DNA from 2 places in the Bradyrhizobium sp. WBAH42 genome. Region 1 is predicted to be linked to the other one. Evidence: riboswitches for the same ligand, from Rfam matches in the RefSeq annotation. Region 1 holds a riboswitch; the other holds the start of a gene.
The links. Region 1 has a riboswitch for cobalamin ahead of DCG74_RS18600 (TonB-dependent siderophore receptor). Riboswitches for the same ligand answer to the same signal wherever they lie in the genome.

Region 1 (7,611 bases):
TCGCAAGGGCGTCGACGATTGGCACGATGCCGTTGCCGCCACGTGGTCGCGGACCATTGCAAGCCATCTCGGCGGTGACGGCAAGGTCGCGCTGCTGATCTGGGGCGACCCGTCGCTCTACGATTCCTCGCTGCGCATTGCGCGGCGATTGAATCCATCGCCGACAATCGAGGTCGTGCCGGGCATCACCTCGATCCAGGCACTGTGCGCGGCGCATGCGCTGCCGCTCAACGACATCGGCGAGCCGTTCCTGGTCACGACGGGGCGGCGCTTGCGCGAAGGCGGCTGGCCGGCGGGTGTCGATACAGTCGTGGTGATGCTCGACGGCGGCACGGCGTTCCAGTCGCTCGATCCGGCTGGGCTTCACATCTGGTGGGGTGCCTATCTCGGCATGCCCGATCAGATCCTCATGTCCGGTGCGCTCACCGACGTGGGTTCGCGCATTGCCGCCGCGAGGCAGGACGCACGTGAGCGGCACGGCTGGATCATGGACAGCTACATTCTCAAACGCAGGCGTTGAGCGAGGCAGCATGCTTCCCGAATGGGTCACCCAGAACTGCCCCGAAATCTCCGCGGTCCATCGCGAGGCGGCCATTGCGCGGCAGGCGCAATTGACGAAGCCGACCGGCGCGCTCGGCCGGCTGGAGCAGCTCGCGATCGAGCTCGCAGGCCTGCAGGCCACCGAGCAGCCGCGCGCCGCGCTGGTGCCGATCATCATCTTCGCGGGCGACCACGGCATCGTCGCACAGGGCGTGTCGGCCTATCCGCAAGCCGTCACCATCGCGATGATGGCGAATTTTGCCTCTGGAGGCGCCGCGATCTCGGTGCTGGCGCGCGAGCTGGGTTCGAGCCTCGAGGTGGTCGACGCCGGCACGCTGTCCGAGGTGCAGATGGCCGGAATCGTCACCGACAAGCCGCGCAGCGGCACGCGCGATTTCAGCGTCGAGGCCGCGCTCACCCCGGCGGAATTGGTCTTCGCCTTTGAGGCCGGCCAGCGCGCGGTGGCGCGCGCCGAGGCCGGCCGGCCTGATCTCTTGATCTTTGGCGAGATGGGGATCGGCAACACCACGACGTCAGCTGCGATTGCTGCGAGCCTGCTCGGTGTGAGCGCCGAAGAGATCGCCGGCAGCGGCACCGGCGTCGATGCGGCCGGCCGCGTACACAAGGCGCGGGTGATCGATGCGGCGATCGTACGCCATCGCGTCGCCGGAGCCTCGGTCGAGACAATCCTGTGCGCGGTCGGCGGCCTCGAAATCGCGGCGATCTCGGGCGCGATCATTGCGGCCGCGCAACGCCGCATTCCCGTGTTGATCGACGGCTTCATCGTCTCGGTGGCGGCGCTGGCGGCGGCGCGCCTCAATCCCTCCTGCCAGCCGTTCCTGTTGCCCTCGCATCAATCGGCGGAGCAGGGACATCGGCTGGTGTTGCGCGCGCTGAACGTGCAGCCGCTGATCAGCCTCGATCTCAGGCTCGGCGAGGGATCGGGCGCCGCCATTGCGCTGCCGCTGGTGCGCTCGGCCTGCGCACTTCACAACGGCATGGCGACCTTTGCGCAGGCCAATGTGCCGGACCGGTCTAGCTGATCCGCTGATTGACCGAGACGACGCGCCAGCCGCTGGCGAGCCGGTCGATCCGGGTCAGCGACAACGGATCGATCACGAAGCGCAACGCCGCTTCCGGTGCGAGATCGAGCGCGATGCAGAGCGCGGCGCGAATGGTGCCGGAATGGACGACCAGCGCCGCGGAGCCTGCGCCGATCCGCGACAGGCCGAGGCGGACGCGGGCGACCTGATCCGCAAAGCTTTCGCCCTTCGGCGGCCGTCCGCGCGCCGGATCGCGCCAGAACTGCGCGTAGATCTCGCCGCCGGTCGCGGCGAGTTCGTCATGCCGATGGCCGATCCAATCGCCGAAATCCTGCTCGCGGAATTCGCTGACCAGCTCCGGTTCCAGCCCCAGCGCGCGCGCCGTCTCGACCGTGCGCCGCGATGGGCTGGCATAGCTTGCGACATCCGCGGGCAAGCGCTGCTTGAGAGCCGCCAACGCCGCGCAATCGCCGAGATCGGCCGGCGCATCGGCTGCATGGATCGTCCCGGCTACGCCCGCGACAACCGCGTGCCGTATCAACCAGAGGAAGGTCTCGCCTTCCATGCTCATCTCCAAGGAAGCTTGTGCGGTCGCCACGACGCCGCAACTGGGACATTGACTCTGTCTTGGTGGTAATCCTAGATGCTCGCGACGGTTTTCCCGAGAGGGAATGAAAAGGGAATGCGGTGCGGGGAAAATTGTCCCCAATGCCGCGGCTGCCCCCGCAACTGTGAGCGGTGAATCCTTCGTCACGAGCCACTGGGTCCTCGGTCCCGGGAAGGCGACGAAGAGGTCACGACCCGCGAGCCAGGAGACCTGCCGTCAGCCGTGGTCACACGCGAAGATGTCGGTCGGGGAGTACAGACATTCGGCTTCATCGGACGGCTGCAAGGCCAAAAGGTGAGACCTCGTTCGCTGTGACGTGCCACTGACGTCATACCGAGGTTTGTACCGTGTCTTCCATCCGTATCGCACGACCGCGCCGCGTCCTGCTGGTTTCCGCCGCGTTCACGTCCTTCGCCGTTCTCGATCCGCCTGCCGCTCTGGCGCAGCAGGTCCGAGAGCCGCTGCCACCCGTCGAGGTCTCGCCCGCCCAGGCGCGCAAGCCGGCCAGACCGGCAGCAGGAGAGGCGGCGAGCGCGCGCCGCGCGGCAGCGCGCAGGCCGGCGGCGGTATCGGCAGCGCCAAAACCCGTGATGCCGGATTCGACGGCGCAAACGCCGCTCAACACCAATGCCGTTGCCGAAAGCGCCTCGCGGCTCGGCCTGACGGTGCGGCAGACGCCCGCGACCGTCGAGGTGATCTCGGCCGAAACCATGCGCGAGCAGGGCTATCGCACCGTGTCCGAGGTGGCGCAGGGCGCCGTCGGCGTCACCTCCGGCGACAACCCGGCCGAACCTTCCGCCTTCTCGATGCGCGGCTTCACCAACAGCCAGATCAACACGCTTTACAACGGCATCAAGATCGGTCCGCAGAACATGACCTCGCGGATCGTCGACACCGCCAATCTGGAGGCCGTGGAATTCCTCAAAGGACCGGCCTCGCTGATCTCGGGCGAGGGTGCCGCGGGAGGCGCCATCAACTTCGTCACCAAGCAGCCGCACACGGGAGCGATCCGCAACGAGGCAAATTTCTCCTGGGATTCGCTGAATTTGTTCCGGGCGCATTACGGCTCGGGCGGCAGCACCAATGTGCAAGGGCTGGACTATCGCTTCGACATCAGCCGTTCCACGCTCAACGGCTTTGCCGACGACACCAACGTCAAGACGTTCGGCACGTCCGGCCAGCTCAATTACCAGGTCTCCGACAGCCTCAAGATCTGGGGTGCGGTCGAGTATCGCGAAGACCGCTCGAAGGCCTATTGGGGCGCGCCGCTAGTGCCGGTCGCCTTCAGCGGTTCGCATGCGACGACGGGGATCGTCTCCGGCAATTACGTCTCGAATTACAACGGTACCAATCTCGGTGCCGTCACAATCGACGACCGCACCTTCAACACCAATTACAACGTTCTCGATAACCGCAACGTGGCGCAGGAAGTGTGGCTGCGCGGCGGCTTCGAGCTGAAGCTCGCGCCTGACCTCACGCTGAAAAGTCAGGCCTATGGCTATGGCGCCGAACGGACCTGGTTCAACAACGAGATCGAGGCATTCAACTCCACCACGAACCTGGTCGATCGCGAGCGCTTCTATGTCGCCCATAGCCAGCGGCTGGTCGGCAACATCACCGACCTGATCTGGGACACCAACATCGCAGGATTCGACAACCGGTTGGTCACGACGCTCTCGTCGAGCTATCTCGATTTCGTCAGGCCCGGCGCGGCAAACTTTCCCGGAGATTCCGTTTCGCTGGTCGATCCCAACCGCGGCTTCTACGGCCTGCTCACGACACAGCAGCAGACCGCGCGCATCGACAACGAGGCGTTGTCGTTCGAGGACCGGTTGAAGCTGACGCGCAGCTTCGCGTTGATCGGGGGCCTGCGTGTCGAGCACATCGGACTCGACCGTAACTCGACCGACAAGGCCGGGCTGGAGAAGGCAGGCTTTCCGTACACCAAAGACTGGGCGCCGGTGACGGGCCGCATTGGCTACACCTGGGAGGCCGTGCCCGGCCTGACCTTCTTCAGCCAGTACGCCACCGGGGCCGACGTCGCAGCCAACAACATCTTCCTGCTGTTGCCGACCCAGCCACTGGACCTGACGACGTCGCGAACCTACGAGACCGGCGTCAAGCATCTGTTCTGGGACAATAGGGCGGAGTGGTCGTTCTCGGCCTACGACATCCTGCGCAAGAACGTCTATGCGGCGGCCGGCGGGCAGGCGCTCAATATCGCCGGGCGGCAGGAGTCCAAGGGCGTCGAGCTTGCCGCCTCGGTGCGGCCGATCGAGCCGCTTCGGTTGTGGGGCAACATCGCCTATGTCGATGCGCGCTATGCCGACTACAATTTCGTCGGTGGCTCGTTCTCCGGCAATACGCCGCCGAACGTACCGCGTATCGTGGCCAATGCCGGCGCATCGTACCGGTTCTTCACGCCCTGGCCTGTGGAGCTCGGCATGACCGGCCGTCATGTCGGCGACCGCTACAACACCGACGCGAACGTCGTGACGATGAAGGCCTACACCGTGGCCGACGTCTACGCCTTCGTCGATATCCCCAAGGCCGTGTTCAATGCGGTCGACCAGGCCCGCCTGACTTTCCGCGTCCGCAACATCACCGACAAGCGCTATGCGATCTGGGGCGATCCGTTCTATCCCGACCAGATCCTCCTGGGCGCGCCGCGCACCTACGAGGTCTCGGCCGCGTTCAAATGGTGAGGCCTTGAGCGCATGATGGGCGCGATCGTCCTCTCGCATCGCTGGCTCGGGATCGCGTTCTGCCTGCTGTTCGCGATGTGGTTCGCGAGCGGGATCGTGATGCACTTCGTCCCGTTTCCGTCGCTGACGGAAGCGGAGCGATTTGCCGGGCTCGCGCCGCTGGACCGTGGCGGGACAACGATCTCGGTCGCGGACGCCGTTGCTGCGAGCGGAATCACCGACGGGACGCGTGTTCGGCTGATCCAGCGCAGTGATGGACCGGTCTACGTCGTCTCGGGCCCCGCAGGTTCGCGAGCGGTCCGCGCCTCCGATAGAGGAGACGCATCGGTGACGTCCGCCGATGTCGCGCTCACCATCGTGCAGGGCTATTCCCGTCAGCGCGGGCTCGACGCGCCACGCGCCGCGATCGTCGCGCGGTCGGACCACGATCAATGGAGCGTGCCGAACGGTTTTGATCGCCATCGCCCCTTGTTTCGCGCCGCTCTCGGCGATGCCCCTGGAACGGAGGTCTACGTTTCGTCGCTGACCGGGGAGGTCGTCCTGGATACGACGCGCAGTGAGCGCGCGTGGAACTGGGCCGGCAGCGTGCTGCACTGGATCTATCCGACGGTTCTGCGCAGCAGCTGGGCGGTGTGGGATCGCGTGGTCTGGACGCTGTCGCTGCTGGCCCTGATTGCGGCATTGCTTGGCGCGGTGCTCGGAATCGTGCGGATCAGGTTTCGCAAGGGCCAAATCTCCTCGCCTTACCGTGGCTGGCATGCGCTGCATCACCTGATCGGCCTCGCGGCGACGCTGTTCGTACTGAGCTGGATCTTCAGCGGCTGGCTCTCGATGGATCACGGCCGCCTGTTCTCGCGCGGGCAATTGACGCCGGCAGAGGCGGGCGTGGTCGATGCCGCCCCGGATTGGCGAGACGCTTCACCGCTCGATCTGCCGCCAATATCGCCGTCGGCGCGCGAGGTCGAATGGTTCGCCTTCGGCGGCAGGGTCTATCGGCGCGATCGGCTCGCCCTTGGCCATCAGACGTTGATCAGGGCCGGGGACGCGCCGCGAGATGGGCAGGCGGCATACCTGGATACGCAGGAGATCGGGGATCTGACGGCGCGCCTTGGCGCCGGCTGTGCCGCACCGTTCCTGCTCGCCGGCTACGACGACTATCCGGCGCAGTCCGCTATTCCGGGAGCTCCGGTCTACCGCACGACCTGCGGCGATCTCTGGTTCGATGTCGATGCTGCCGATGGCAAGGTGCTGCAAAGACTGGACCCGTCGCGGCGCGTCTATCGCTGGCTCTACAGTGCGCTGCACACGCTTGATTTCCCGATTCTGCTGGCTCACGCGCGGCTGCGTGACGCTCTCATTGTCAGCCTCTGTACGCTCGGACTGATGTTCTCCATCACCGGCGTCGTCATCGGATGGCGACGCTTGCGGGCGTCGCTGGCATCCTGAGGCCGGTGACGTCCTCGCTTACTGACCGTACAATAAAGAGAGGCTGAGCCGACCTGCGTGCATAGCTCCTGGTCAGCCCTCTCTCCTGCACCGCAGATTGATCGCCTGCAAATTAGACAAACGGACTTGCGCGATTCCGATTGCAGTGCAACGGGCGCTCCCATTTGTGTCGAAGAATCCAAGGGTGCGCTGCACATTTCTGGCTTCGTATGCTTCTGCTCTCTGGGCGAGCAGCGCTGCACCAAAACGTGCAGCCGATGGTGCGCCGCGCAATGCCGGCGGCTCGCTGGCTCGGTGGTTTGCGACAACTCCGACCCTATCCCGCGGCCATCGCTCTGTCGCACGCTCGCCCGTGATGGCATGACAGGGAATGACGATGAGCGTGCTCGCTTTGGCATTGGATGCGGCAATGGCCGGGAAGGACCTGGCGTCCGGTCCGGACGTCACGCGTAGCTGACTGTGCAGATGAGCTACTCCGACGATCACTGGGAGGTCGGCACCGATATCGGTGGCACCTTCACCGACATCATCGCCATCCGGCGCGATTCCGCGGAAGCGCGGATTGCAAAGGTGCCGTCGCGCCCCGACGCACCGGTTCAGGCGATGCTGGAGGCGATCGAGGCGGTGGGTCTGCGCAAGAGCGAGGTCAGGCGCTTCGTCCACGGCACCACGCGCGTGACCAACGCGATCGTCGAGAATCGGCTGCCGAAGGTGGCGCTGGTCGCGACCGAAGGCTTCGCCGACGTGCTCGAGATCGCCCGCTATCGCCGGCGCGACCTCTACCGGCTCGACATTCCGCCGAAATCGCCGCCTTTGGTGCCGCCTGAAAGATGCTTCGGGCTCGCCGAGCGCCTCGATCATGAGGGGCGAGTGTTGAAGGCGCTCGAGGAAGCCGAGATCGAGCGCCTGGTGGCGTGGCTGAAAGGGACCGGCGTTCAGAGCGTCGCGGTCGCACTCCTTCACGCCTATGCCAATCCGGTGCATGAAAAGATGCTGGGCGAGCGGCTCAAGGGCCTCGTCGCCCATGTCTCGCTCTCGCACGAGGTCAATCCCGAGGCACGCGAATATGAGCGGACCTCGGCGACCGTGTTCAACGCGGCCGCGATGCCGATCGCGGTGGAATATCTCAGCGAGCTGGAGCAGCGGCTGCCGATCGGGGCCGGCCTGCAGGTGTTTCACTCCGCCGGCGCCATGGTCCCGATTTCGGCGGTGAAGCGGCGTCCGCTGGTGATGGCGATGTCGGGGCCGGCGGCGGGCGTCTCGGCGTCGG
Region 2 (7,611 bases), 4.0 Mb from region 1:
CTTGCTAGTTAGTGATTGCGCGTAACGCCACCAGTCCACAGTGATCGGCTTCGACCGCACTACATCGCCAAACAGGATCGGGGGCCGGACGCAGCGCGAACCATAAGACTGTACCCATCCCTTCCTGGTAAATAGGAAGCCGGCGAGTTGCTCGCCAAAGTACTGCACCATGTCATTGCGCTCAAACTCGCCGTGCACGAGGACGTCAAGACCGATGTCCTCCTGCCAACGTACGGCGCGGGCTATCTCCTCCTTGATGAACCTATCGTATTGCTCGTCGCTCAGCGCGCCTCGCGCATGCGCCGCCCGAGCATTTCTGACTTCTGTGGTCTGAGGAAACGATCCGATCGTGGTGGTGGGAAAAGCTGGTAGTCCAAAGCGTGCCCTTTGGATCTCGGAACGACGTGCAAACGGACTTGCGCGCCGGCGCATCGTCTGGTCGATTGCGCTCATCCGGGCAGCGACATTGGCATCATGGATCTTCGGCGAAGTCCGGCGGGCAGTCGCAGCGCATTCCGAATCGGCAAGAGCGAGCCCGACATTTTGGTCGCCAGCGAGTGCTCGCGCCAGGATCGCAAGCTCACGCATCTTCTGAACAGAGAAAGCAAGCCAGCTCTTGACGTCGGACGTGAGCCCGGTCTCGAGTTCAACATCGACCGGCACATGAAGCAGCGAGCAGGATGGAGCGAGCTGTACACGGTGCTTGCCGAGCTTCGCAATCGCGGGCTCCAACCGCCGACGGAGCGACGACAGGTTCGATCGCCACACATTCCGGCCGTCGATGACACCGAGCGACGTGACGAGATCTCTTCGACCGACAGCAATGATCTGATCCAACAACTCTGGCGCTCGAACCAGGTCAACGTGCAGACCCGAGACTGGGAGCCTCAAGGCGGTATCCAAATTGTCGCCTAGGCCGCCGAAATAGCTGGCAACCATGATCTTGATAGCCGGTCCCTCTTTTGCGAAACGGTTATAAGCATGTAGCAGTGCTTTTGGTACCGCTTCGTTCAGATCAAGGACCAGGCAGGGCTCGTCAAACTGAACCCAACTTGCCCCTCGTTCGGCCAATTCATGCAGAACCTCAATATAGATCGGCATCAAATCATCTAGTAGGGATAGGGGCTGGAACGCGCCATCGGCACTCTTGCCGAGTTTTAGGAATGTGACGGGCCCGATCAGGACAGGGCGGGTCTGAAAGCCGAGAGCCTTTGCTTCCTCATACTCTTCGATGGGTTTGCGAGAGCAAAGTCTGAACGCCTGTCCCTTGTAAAACTCGGGAACCATGTAGTGGTAGTTGGTATCAAACCACTTAGTCATTTCCTGCGCGGGTGCGCCAGACCCCCGCTGGCGGAGACCGCAACTCGTATCCTGGTCGTCGCATTGTGATCCGCGAGCCATGGCGAAGTACGTCTTGAGGGAAACGTAGTCTCCTTTCGAGGCGTAGATCTCCGGGATAGCACCAACCATGACACTTGTATCGAGCACCTGATCATACAGCGAGAAGTCATTCGACGGAATGATCGTGACGCCGAGAGATTTCTGACGAGCCCAGTTCGCTGCGCGCAGCCCGGATGCGTCCTCGAGCAATTGCTGTTCGCTGATCTTTCCCGCCCAGTAGCTTTCGAGAGCGAATTTGAGCTCACGCCTTGGACCGATGCGTGGCGTCCCGAGCGTAGCAACCGGAAGAGAGAGAAGAGACATAGTGTTAACCCCTGTTGGGGACAAAGGCCATGGCGGACGCAGGCAGAGGAAGTCGCGCATGCGACGGCTGCTTGGCGCACCACCGAGACACCCCGCCCGTGGACCAATACATCGTCGGGGCAGGTCTCCTGGCTTGCTGGTCATCGCTGCTGTCCGGCCTTCCCGAAGCCGTGCTGGCTTCAGTGACATCGTTGGACAGTAGCTCGCCGCTCACAGTTGCGGGGGCAGCGCCGGCATTTGCACCGGCTTCCCTCTTAGCTCCGGATCAAGTGGGATTCGGAGAACCTCGACGACTTGGATTATCGACAGGAGGACTCTTCCGTCAACCTCTCAGATCATGTGCCAAGCTAATCTGCGACATCTAGGCGAATAACCGTGCCTTTCTATGAGCAGCGCAATCTAGCAACATACGGGACGAGCAGGTTGATTTGCGTGCTAACCAGACTTCAAAGTTCATCGATTAAGCCGGCTTCCTGTCGCCAGCCATCATGTAGGCCGCACGCCGACGCCAACGATCGCGTACCAGACGGTTCAATGACGGCAAACGCACTTGAAAGGATCCACAAACTGCGGCCGATACACTGAATGGAAACATCGAAGCGTGCGCAGGTTGGAAAGTCGACAAGAGGGACATAAAACCCGTGCAACTCTCCGCCCTCTCCCTGGCACAAAGAATGCAAGCCGCTCGACATACCCAGTCTCTCTTGCTGGGTATGTCCAGCTCAGCCAATTGAAGCTGTCGCGGGCTAGGGAAGTTAGCGGCGCGTGACATAGAGGGGAGCGGCTGCCCGCGCGGGATAGCCACGGGTGCCCCGTCGCCTCTCCGTAAACTTCTTGCGCCCGCTCATAGCAGCTTCAAGGTTGCCCGCTTTGAAAGATGTACGGATGAAACGCGATAGGCCGAGAGTTATGAAGAGAATGTCGGGAAGACCCGCGCTATGGCTTGCCCTGGGCGGACTTCTAATGTGCCTAGCCTGGCCGGCTGCCATGAGCAACACCATTGGCGCCAGCGACAACCCACTTGTCGAAAGACTCAAGTCAACGTGGCGAGCGCAAGATGGTGAGACGATAGAACAAATCCTCTCCAATGTCTCGAAGGTGGCACAGTTCGTCCCTCAGATGTGGGGGGTCGTTGAACTTGGCGAAAACGACTATGTTTTCGTTTCGTGGACCCGGCACCGAAACAACAAATCAGACGAACAGTACGCTATCACCTGGAAAGTCGCGCTCGACGGTACGATTGAGCTTGCGTCAACCTATGCGAAGCCGATGGAATTGGGCTGGCGTGCCCTAGCGCTCTCGTTGATCGCCAAAGAAGTCGCAGATGGTGAAAGGGACGCAAACCTTAGCTTTCTGCATGATCCAAGTAACTTCAACTTTGTGACTACGCCGCAAGGCCGGCTCGGCGATCTTCTGCGGCAGGGCCGATGCACTATCATTGAACCTGTTGGGGTAGACTACTTACCCAAGCAGAATGACAAGCCGAACGAGAAAGGCGATCTATGGCGCATTCTGCTCTTGGTGAATTGCGATATCCAAGGACCACGTTATTTTACACACAACGGGGTCATCACTTTCGAGAAGAGCGAAGGCCAAGATTGGGAGCCACAATCCTCTTTTGCCAAGCGCATCGCGAAATTTCCTCCGGGCTCCTGGTTTCAACGGACCGAGCCAAAGGAAGAGGAAGACTTAGGGGACCGAAGGCCTTAGTAGACGGCCGGGCAGAGCAACATCGCACCGCAGCTGCCGTACGGTCGAAAGCCTCGTACCAACTGCAAGACATACCCGCTCCGCAGTTGCGTTGCTTACGGCTCCGCAATAGTCCGGCTGCCCTTCTCGCAGCAGTTCGGCCTGCCCTACGAAAGGTCAAGCAGCATGATACTTTTCCGCCAGGTGTCGAGCTCAGCGGCGCGTACTAGTTTGCGACTGGTTTGCCCGCCTGCACTCCACCCAGTGAGAGCAACCAGGTTGCGGGGGACTAGCTCTCCTGCATTCTTCGCTAGAGCGCTTGGGGATGCGTCCGACCCGAGCCGATGAGGCGTGCGCTCCGCACATCGCGTAGCTGCGTGACATACGCAGGAGCGTGAACGTAGCGACGCCCGGCACTAGGGACCGACGCTGAAACGAAACGGGCTAGGAAGTTACACTGGTAGCAAGCCCGGCACACCCGCTGAGCGCCTACTCACCGCAGGGCGAAAGCTCCGGAGATGTACAGAATGTCGAGCGCCAAACTGACTCGGCCTAGATTTCCTCGCGCTCATTCGTCTGCACGTCATAGACCCGGATCGTAAGCTTGGGAAACCGCTTCTTTAATTCTGCTCCACCTGCCGTGGCACCGTCTTTGGTTGCGAATTCGGCTCTGAGTTGGCCATCTACTTCAAGCGCGTAAGATGAGACTGTTACTTCCCGAACGACTGCCACCATGTCATTCCCATTATGTAGTGAGGTACTTAAGAATGATGTGTAGCTTGAGTCGGCTAACCGCACCAGAGCTATTCGCCACGAGTGCGCGATGGGCAATCGCGTATCGTGGACTGTATCCTCACACTGAATTGCATCAGGATGGCGCTCGCGATTGTCCGAACACGTGGGCAGCTTGCGCACGTCCGGAGCGCACACGGCAAAGCGCGGCTCCATATCGCAACCGTTCCAAGTCCTGGAGCAAACGGGCGCTGATGCCGGCCTTCCTGGGTAGGCCACTCGAGATCGTGGGGAACCGTCACGACCGAAGAGCGGCCGCCCGTAGCGCCGACGAGTCATAAACAATTCAGTTCTTGTAAAAGCGTATGGGCGGTAGCAGCAACGACCTACGGTGCAGCGCGGAGGACCAAATGCCACAATGCGATTGATAGCAACGATCATCTGGCTCGGTGTAAGAAGGCGTCGGATTTCCGCGCTTTGCTCGAACAAGAACGCTTGATTTACGCAGCGAGCATCGAGGCTGAACTCCGCCACGTAATTGTCTACACGGACAGAGCGAGCCAGACCAGATCATTTTGCAGATCTTTGTCGTGACAATACTTTGGGGCGAACTCGTCGTGCTCGTCGGCACGGTCTAGTTTGCCAATAGGAGTCGTAAGTAACAATAGCAAGGTTGCTCGTCCACCCCCAACGCCGCCGCGAGCGCCGACGCTTCATTAGTCGCTCACTTTTTGCAAAGGGTGCGCACAGCGTTTCGAGGCTCCGGGTTTGTCCAGCGCCGCGAGTACGGCGCAAAGCCGACGAGACTCTCCTCCCAGGTTCAGAGGGTCACAGTACGCTCCCAGTGAGAAGAACCGCCGATGCTCGAGTGATACCGCCGCACGCACCAGAAGAAATCTCTTGATCCTTACGCAGCGTCAGGTCGTAGGTTTGAACTCACGCCAAGCTCTCATAAAGCACACATCGAAATACGCCGGCTGGACGGACCTCTGCCATCGAGCAGTCGGATCGCACCGTATCGTGCGTGAACATGGATCAGGAGCGAAAGGTTATTGTCGGGATGACGCACCGCGGAATCATGTTCGCATTGTTCGTTCTCATCACATCTCCGGTCTACGCCGCGACACTCAGCGGTGTTCCGCGCATCCTCGACGCCAATACGATCGAGATCGAAAGAACGAACGTTCGGCTCCTAGGCATCGAAGCTCCTGAGACGGATCACATTTGTCTCGACGCACAAGGCCGGAAATGGGCCTGCGGCCTAGCTGCTCGCGACGAGCTTATCAAGCATTCGAATGGGCGCACGTGGGTTTGTCATACCCAAAGAGTCGATGAGTATCGGCGAGCCCTCGGTAGCTGCTTCATCGAAGGCGAGGATGTGAACGTCTGGATGGTACGTGCGGGCTGGGCACTCTCCGCCGGTGCATCTCACCATACCTACGCTGTCTATGAGTTGGTGGCGAGCACAGCTAACACGGGGCTGTGGTCGGGGGCGTTCATCGCCCCCTGGGACTGGCCTCACCGCAATAGGAGCACGATTGTCGTTGGCGCGACCTTGGTCCCGATCGACGCTCAGGAAGTCCTGCTTGGATCGCTCCTGCTGGCGGAACCACCGTCGTCCGAGTGCCTGATAAAAGGGACTCTCGAGCGCAACGGCGAGCGGACTTATCGCGTGCCAGGGCAGCGCGGTTACGAACAAATCGACATGACGAAGAAGGGCGGCGAACGCTGGCTCTGCAGCGAAGCGGAAGCCAAAGCGACTGGGTGGCGTAAAGCCGTGCCATGAGGCGACACATGCAAGCAGCCCATTCTCATCGCATGTACCATTTAACCAAGCACGCGCGCTCGCGCCGGTCACTGTTGCTGTTCGCAGCTTCGACAGTTTTCCTGCGGTTCGGCGATAAGATTGCCGAGGCGAAGGAAGCAAAGGGCCTGCCCAAACCAAACAACCTGCTCTCGCCAAATGCTGCCCTGGATCGGCTGCTGAAGGGGAACGATCGCTATTTCCAAGGCGCATCGCGAATCGACGATTTCAGGCGCGAGCGGCCAGTCTTGGTTGAGGGACAAAATCCATATGCAGCGGTTCTGAGCTGCGCCGACTCCCGCGTGGTCCCCGAACTTATCTTCGACAGCGGACTAGGTGATCTGTTTGTCTGCCGCGTCGCCGGCAACTTCGCTAACGAGGATACGCTAGCCAGTATGGATACGCGGTTGCCATACTCAACACGCCGCTGATCCTCGTCCTTGGCCACGATCATTGCGGTGCGATAAAGGCTACGATCAAGTCGCTCTATGAAGATAAGCGGCCGCCGGGGCACATCTCGTCCCTGGTCACTGCACTTTCTCCTGCAGTGAAAGCATCTTGCGACCAAGCCGGCGACGCGTTCGCCCAAGCAACCCGACAAAATGTGGTCGATAACGTCAACAAAATCAAATCTACGGGGCCAATTCTGAACGCTGCAGTCGAGCAGAACCGACTGAAGGTCATCGGGGGGCTGTATCGGATCGACACCGGCAAGGTCGATATTGTGAGCTGATGCTAGCGCCTTCACGCTCCCGGCAATCGTACGCCGCCTGATACATCGGTTCAGTTCCGCGCGATATTATTGGTCCAACGTCCACCACAAATACGCCCGGACACTATCCGCTCCACAATTGTCATCGCTTCAGGAATCATTAGATATGCGTGGCCTCATAATTCTTCTCGTGTTTTACGCACTCATGTTGGCAACGCGGGGCCAGCAACAAGATACGCACATAGCGCGTCCAACAGCATTCATGGCTCCTGATTGAGCCGACAACCCAATGGAGGTGGTTCAGGCAGCAGATCGCCATGCGAAGCATTGCAGGGTCTGAACTCCGGAGCACGCGACGATCCCGGGAGCTTCTCAGCTTCGACCGGAGCAAGGCATTCAGGGTCCTACCTTGATAACCGAGCTCAGCCTGGGCTGAGGATCACATAGAACAACCAGCATGACTGCCCGGCCCGGGGCTTTTAAGGCAGCATGCTACCCGCATCAGTACCGGAGAGCCTCCTGCATCGGCCGTTTGTGAGACCGCGACCATCGGAAAACCAGCCGCGCATCAATCATTCGTTAGACCGTCTCGTTCGCCGTCCTCCATGAGGAGATCGAAGAACCTCGAAGTTTACAAAATTCGCAACGTTCGTGGTGTACGCATAGTTGTCGCACGAATTTGGCAAGCTCGGCCAAGGCCGCAAGCATAGATAGGAGGCGCCACCGGCCGCAAGAGAATCGGTCAGTCGAGAATGCGCACGAACTTGCGTTCGGTATGCCAGAACGTGGACAGACTCGTCTGTCGCTGGCAACCCAAAACCTGTTCGAAATGCCTCGTCTTCGCTTGGATGAGCGGGACACTCTTGCGGTCACCTCGAACCGGAGTTCGATCGTGCAACTACAGCGTCTGGAGCCGCCGTGAGTTTCATGAACACCTGCGTACTTGAGCCGCTTCTAAGCAAGCGCTTAC

Region 2: it holds a riboswitch for cobalamin, as region 1 does, so the genes downstream of both, metE (5-methyltetrahydropteroyltriglutamate--homocysteine S-methyltransferase) here and DCG74_RS18600 (TonB-dependent siderophore receptor) in region 1, are expected to answer to the same signal.

The regions. Positions count from the first base shown of each region.
Region 1 covers NZ_CP036533.1:4,011,014-4,018,624, forward strand. Annotated here, with positions in the region: gene cobF (precorrin-6A synthase (deacetylating)) at 1-520, shown strand, start outside; gene cobT (nicotinate-nucleotide--dimethylbenzimidazole phosphoribosyltransferase) at 531-1,583, shown strand; gene DCG74_RS18595 (histidine phosphatase family protein) at 1,576-2,148, opposite strand; cobalamin riboswitch at 2,220-2,423, shown strand; gene DCG74_RS18600 (TonB-dependent siderophore receptor) at 2,538-4,895, shown strand; gene DCG74_RS18605 (PepSY domain-containing protein) at 4,908-6,341, shown strand; gene DCG74_RS18610 (hydantoinase/oxoprolinase family protein) at 6,807-7,611, shown strand, end outside.
Region 2 covers NZ_CP036533.1:8,049,765-8,057,375, reverse strand. Annotated here, with positions in the region: gene metE (5-methyltetrahydropteroyltriglutamate--homocysteine S-methyltransferase) at 1-1,704, opposite strand, end outside; cobalamin riboswitch at 1,805-2,008, opposite strand; gene DCG74_RS37700 (nodulate formation efficiency C protein) at 2,692-3,414, shown strand; gene DCG74_RS37695 (thermonuclease family protein) at 5,225-5,911, shown strand; partial or broken gene DCG74_RS37690 (carbonic anhydrase) at 5,920-6,662, shown strand.